Bacillus pumilus: one gene and its partner. The protein of the gene in region 2 binds, or shares a complex with, the protein of the main gene of each other region. Links are inferred from orthologs where the notes say so. Each region holds a gene or a part of one and is shown on either strand. Other genes may lie near its edges. The genes, in order: groL and metK.

The links.
Region 1: the proteins of metK (region 2) and groL are in contact, whole or in part, in a cryo-EM structure (PDB 8P4O), measured with the Escherichia coli proteins. The link is inferred for Bacillus pumilus from one-to-one orthologs.

The regions. Positions count from the first base shown.
Region 1 is NZ_CP046128.1:567,231-570,451, reverse strand. What follows is about bases 333-3,221. They hold groL (chaperonin GroEL), read right to left. Parts: upstream 2,650-3,221; coding sequence 1,015-2,649; downstream 333-1,014. Other genes in these bases: GKC25_RS02825 (CPBP family intramembrane glutamic endopeptidase), read left to right, coding at 3,220-3,221; groES (co-chaperone GroES), read right to left, coding at 2,706-2,990; GKC25_RS02840 (DUF3231 family protein), read left to right, coding at 333-379. In the rest of the region: more of GKC25_RS02840, read left to right, coding at 1-332.
Region 2 is NZ_CP046128.1:2,623,764-2,627,037, forward strand. The notes cover bases 1-2,942. They hold metK (methionine adenosyltransferase), read right to left. Parts: upstream 2,102-2,942; coding sequence 899-2,101; downstream 1-898. Other genes in these bases: asnB (asparagine synthase (glutamine-hydrolyzing)), read right to left, coding at 1-749; pckA (phosphoenolpyruvate carboxykinase (ATP)), read left to right, coding at 2,660-2,942. Also shown: more of pckA, read left to right, coding at 2,943-3,274. UniProt on the Escherichia coli protein: Catalyzes the formation of S-adenosylmethionine (AdoMet) from methionine and ATP.

The DNA of each region.
Region 1 (3,221 bases), 2.1 Mb from region 2 along the record:
AGACTTACAAAAATTAATTGAAGAAGCTATTCAGGGTGGGCAACAAGAAATCAAAGAAATTGAAACTTTATTAAAAGAAAATGGAATTGGCTTACCTCCAACACCTCCTGAACGACCTAAAGCTTGTATAGACGATATTCCAGTAGGGGCACGTTTTCAAGATCCAGAAATAGCCGCTGGTCTTTCGGCGAACATTGCGGCAGGCTTAGTATCGTGTAGCACAATTATGGGGCAATCCATTCGAGAAGACATAGCTATGATGTTTGGACAGTTTCATGTTCAAAAGACAGCACTTGGAGCAAAAGTCCTTAGACTTAACAAAGAAAAAGGATGGTTAATTCCACCACCTCTTCATCATAGCAAAGCAGAAGATTGCTAATCATAAGATGATTAAACATTAAAGAGTAGACCTTTAGGGTTTACTCTTTTCTTGCTAAGCTTTAAACTTTCTACAAATTGAAAACTCTCCTTCACTCTCTTTACAGTCACTATATTTTGCCATTCCCATCGATTGCCTTTGAGCCAACATCATCAGCACTAGAAGATCAATTCCTTTAATATACCTAAAAATATCTTCCTCAGATTTAAAAGCTCCTATTACTATAGGTTCTTTAAACATTGATAGCAACTAACCAGTGGTAAAAACTTCGAGAGTAACCTTTCTCTATTATAGTCCTTGCAATTGCAGCATAAAGTCGGGCCCGTTCCGAGGTTCCATTTAATCAACAAGGTTGCTCATACCATACTGCTTGAGATCGAATCGTCATTAATGAAAAACAATAGCGTAGTGGACATAAAGGTTAGTCATACTACAAGGAATATCTATGCTCATATGACTGTTAATATGGAAGAAAAGGCCTCCCAACAGTTTTGCAAACTGATGAAAGGCCTTCTTCTATAGTTAGCTTATTTGTCACAGGTTGCCTTGTGTTTAATAACACAAGGACAAATACGACGACAAGAAAAGCATATTATTATTTCAGACGTTGATATAACAAGGTTTTGAAACCCTGATTACATCATGCCGCCCATACCACCCATGCCGCCCATATCCGGCATTCCGCCGCCTGAGCCGCCTTCTTCTGGTTTGTCAGCAACGACTGCTTCAGTTGTTAGAAGCATTGCTGCAACAGAAGCTGCGTTTTGAAGTGCAGAGCGAGTTACTTTTGTTGGGTCAACGATTCCTTTTTCGATCATGTTTACCCATTCGTTTGTTGCTGCGTTGAAGCCTACGCCAATTTCTTCGTTTTTCAAGCGCTCAACGATGACGGATCCTTCAAGACCTGCGTTGTGAGCGATTTGACGGATTGGCTCTTCAAGAGAACGTAGAACGATGTTTACACCTGTTTGAACGTCACCATCTGCTTCGATTGAAGCGACTTTTTTGTATACATTCACAAGTGCTGTACCACCACCGGATACAATACCTTCTTCAACTGCTGCACGAGTTGAGTTCAGTGCATCCTCGATGCGCAGTTTACGCTCTTTTAGTTCTGTTTCAGTTGCAGCACCAACTTTGATGACAGCGACGCCGCCAGCTAGTTTTGCAAGACGTTCTTGTAATTTTTCTTTATCGAATTCAGAAGTTGTTTCTTCTACTTGCGCACGGATTTGGTTAACGCGTGCTGCGATTTGAGCAGAATCTCCTGAGCCTTCTACGATGGTTGTGTTTTCTTTTGTCACAACAACTTTAGACGCGCGGCCAAGCTGACCGATTTCGGTTGATTTCAGGTCAAGTCCTAGGTCTTCTGTGATTAACTCTCCGCCAGTTAGAACAGAGATGTCTTCAAGCATTGCTTTACGACGGTCACCGAATCCAGGTGCTTTGACTGCCACTGCGTTGAATGTTCCACGAAGTTTGTTCACAACAAGTGTTGCAAGTGCTTCGCCTTCTACATCTTCAGCAATGATCAATAATGGTTTTCCTTGTTGTACAACTTGCTCAAGTACAGGAAGGATTTCTTGAATGTTTGTGATCTTTTTATCAGTGATTAAGATGTAAGGATTTTCAAGAACCGCTTCCATCTTATCAGAATCAGTCACCATGTATGGTGAAGCATATCCGCGGTCAAACTGCATTCCTTCAACCACTTCAAGCTCAGTTGTGAACCCTTTAGATTCTTCGATTGTGATCACGCCGTCGTTACCTACACGCTCCATTGCTTCAGCGATTAGGCTGCCTACTTCTTCATCTGCTGCAGAAATAGACGCAACTTGAGCAATTGATTCTTTGCCTTCGATTGGTTTAGAAATCTCGTGCAAGCCTTCAAGTGCTACTTTCACTGCTTCTTCGATCCCTTTACGAACGCCAACAGGGTTTGCACCAGCTGTTACGTTTTTAAGACCTTCACGGATCATTGCCTGAGCTAGAACCGTTGCAGTTGTTGTACCATCACCAGCTACGTCGTTTGTTTTGCTTGCAACTTCAGCCACAAGTTTTGCACCCATGTTTTCAAATGCATCTTCTAATTCGATTTCTTTTGCAATCGTTACACCATCATTTGTGATAAGTGGAGAACCGAATTTTTTCTCAAGAACCACGTTACGTCCTTTAGGTCCTAAAGTTACTTTTACAGCATCTGCAAGTGCATCTACACCACGTAACATCGCGCGACGTGCTTCTTCACTGAACTTAATATCTTTTGCCATAATAACGAAACCTCCTCAGTCTTTTTAAAAATATATCTCAATGTTTTTTTATGTGATTAACCAATAACAGCTAAAATGTCGCTCTCACGAAGGATTAAATATTCTTTGCCTTCATATTTCACTTCAGTGCCTGCATATTTTGAGAAGATAATGCGGTCGCCTGTGTTTACTTCTAACGCAACGCGCTCACCACTTTCAAGTACACGGCCTGAACCTGCTGCAACAATTTTACCTTCTTGCGGTTTTTCTTTTGCAGAATCCGGTAACACAATACCGCTAGCGGTTTTTTCCTCAGATTCAACGAGTTCAATGATTACGCGATCGCCTAATGGCTTTAACATAAGAAACAACCTCCTCAATTTTTATATGTAGTCTTTTTTAGCACTCATCACTAGTGAGTGCTAACACATTTATTATAATAAAGAATGTCTTCTGTAATTTCAAGTAAAAACCTTTAAAAATTTTTACGCTTTCATGATCTTTTTTCAACTCAGATTCTTTCCTTTTCATCGAAGAAGAAGACTTGTGTTACAATAAATCTAGTTCTTTTAGTAAAGGGGTTTTCGTTACTT
Region 2 (3,274 bases):
TTCACAGAATCATAGATTGCATCGCGTACTTCTTCTATTAATTTCTGTTCTTGTGTTTGTTCAGGCTTGAATTGAACCTTCCAGTATGTCTTAAATTCGATCTCCTGTCCTGGGCGTAAAATAAACTGATGACCAGGCTCAACTTTGTGCACCTTTTGATCAAGTGTATTTGGCTCAGGAACGAACTGGAACGACATGTACTGCTGCAATGAAGTCTCATCAAATAAAATGTTCTCGTTCACAGCCATCAAGCTTTTGCGTTCAGACGCAAAGTACACTTGCTCATCCATTTGTGTAAAATAAAGCGGTTTGATGCCAAAAGGATCTCTCGCGCCATATAATTGCTGCGCTTCTTTATCCCAAATTAAAAATGCAAACATGCCGCGAAGTTTAGAAGCCGCCTCTTCTTTATAATGACGGTATGTGGCAAGCAGTACTTCCGTATCAGAATCTGTGCTGAACGTATAGCCCTTTTTCACAAGCTCTTCCTTCAGCTCCACATAGTTATAAATTTCTCCGTTGAAAATAATCCAATACTTTTCATCTTCATAAGAAAGCGGCTGCTTTCCGTGCTCAACATCTATAATACTTAAACGTCTAAATCCAAATCCTACATGCTCGTCATGAAAGTAACCCTCATCATCGGGACCACGGTGAACGATGAGACGATTCATTTGTTTAATTAACTCTTCCTGCTCAGTAGTTTCGGACAATGGACGGTGATTAAATACACCAACAAACCCACACATATTATTGCCTCCACGTTATGTTATTTCTTAAAAGTAGACCTATAATTAGACAGTATTTTGTCCGATTTTGTTTCACATTTTTTCACTTTTTGTAGAATTTTTTTTTAATCAAAAGGAAAACCGCTTAAAATAAGCGGTTTTCTATGTTGTTATTGTCCTAATGCTTCTTTACGAAGTGTATCGGCTTTATCCGTTTTTTCCCACGGAAGATCTAAATCATGACGGCCGAAATGTCCGTATGCAGCTGTTTGTTTATAGATCGGACGACGCAGGTCAAGCATTTTAATAATGCCAGCTGGACGAAGATCAAAGTTCGCACGAACCACTTCAATTAATTTTTCTTCAGAAGCTTTTCCTGTTCCGAATGTATCAATTGAAATCGATACAGGCTGCGCAACACCAATTGCATAAGCAAGTTGTACTTCACAAGAATCTGCAAGACCGGCAGCTACAATGTTTTTCGCTACGTAACGAGCAGCGTATGCCGCAGAACGGTCAACCTTTGTTGCGTCCTTCCCAGAGAAAGCACCGCCGCCATGACGAGCGTACCCGCCATACGTATCAACGATGATTTTACGTCCAGTTAAACCAGCATCTCCTTGAGGTCCGCCGATGACGAAACGGCCTGTTGGGTTAATAAAGTATTTTGTCTCTTCGTCAATGAGTTCGCTTGGAACCACAGGGCGGATGACATGCTCTTTTAAGTCGCTTTGAATTTGTTCAAGCGTCACTTCTGGTGCATGCTGCGTAGAAATAACCACTGTGTCAATACGAACAGGTTTATTTTGCTCATCATATTCTACTGTTACTTGTGTTTTTCCGTCTGGACGAAGATAGGCAAGTGTTTGATCCTTGCGCACTTCTGTTAAACGCAGAGATAATTTATGCGCTAGTGAAATCGGCAGCGGCATGAGCTCTTCGGTTTCGTTGTTGGCAAAACCAAACATCAATCCTTGGTCACCTGCACCGATCGCATCAATTTCTTCTTCAGTCATTGTTCCTTCACGTGCTTCAAGCGCTTTGTCTACACCTTGCGCAATATCAGCAGACTGTTCATCAATGGATGTGAGCACTGCACATGTTTCCGCATCAAAACCATATTTCGCACGTGTGTAGCCAATTTCCTTAATCGTGTCACGCACCGTCTTTGGAATATCGACATAAGTAGACGTTGTAATTTCACCGCTTACTAATACGAGACCCGTTGTAACAGAAGTTTCACAGGCAACACGTGCATTTGGATCTTTCTTTAAAATTTCATCCAAAATGCTGTCTGAAATTTGATCACAGATTTTATCCGGATGTCCTTCTGTTACTGATTCTGAAGTAAATAAACGACGATTTTGACTCATAATGGCTATTTCCTCCTGTACAAGACCACATCATCCCAAGATGAGGCCTCCAATATGATACGGAACTCGTTCCCTCTTATATTTGAAAACGTTTCTATTAGAGATGTTATTGGCAATTTGTTCATATGATATCCCAAAAATAAAAAAACCATTTCCTTCATTGCGAGGAAAGGGTCTGAGATCGCATGCCTTTCACTCTTATCGCTCAAGGTGTTCTTGTACCTTGCATCAGGTTAGCACCTTGGTTTCTCAGCATATTCATGCCTTTTTCACAAGAAACCGGTTGCTGGGCTTCATCGGGCCTGTCCCTCCACCAACTCGGGATAAGAGTATCCGTTCAATAAGATATCTTATCTCAAACCCTTGCATCATGTCAATGCTTCATCAGAATTATCTCCCCTCTTTTTTCACCTCACACTTAGCATCACCAAAAAGCATATTTTCATAGCAGAAATGAAAAAACACACACAAAAACATTTAAATAGTATAGACTATTATTATGAATGTGTTATACTAATCAAAACAAACAAATTCAACGGTAAAGGAAGGGTTTTTTTTATGAACTCAGTGGATTTAAAAGAAGATTTGCAGTCATTGCTCTCATTAGAAAATACGCACCAAAATTTATCTGTTCCGAAACTTGTTGAAAAGATTTTGGCACGTGATGAAGGCGTTTTAACATCAACAGGAGCTGTCCGCGCTACAACTGGTGCCTACACAGGACGTTCACCTAAAGATAAATTTATCGTCAAAGAAGAAAGCTCTGAACATAAAATTGATTGGGGTCAAGTCAACCAGCCGATCTCTAAAGAAGCATTTGACCGTTTATATACAAAGGTTGTGTCATACTTAAAAGAACGTGATGAACTATTCGTCTTTGAAGGATTTGCCGGCGCTGATGAAAGATACCGTATGCCAATTACAGTGGTAAACGAATTTGCATGGCACAATCTCTTTGCAAAGCAGCTATTCATCAGACCTGACGGATCAACACCTTCTTCAAACGAAAAACCATTCACCATCTTATCTGCACCGCATTTTAAAGCAGATCCTGAAACAGATGGCACAAACTCTGAAACGTTTATTATCGTTTCTTTTGAAAAACGCACCATTCTGATCGGTGGTACAGAATATGCAGGAGAGATGAAAAAGTCCATTTTCTCTGTCATGAAT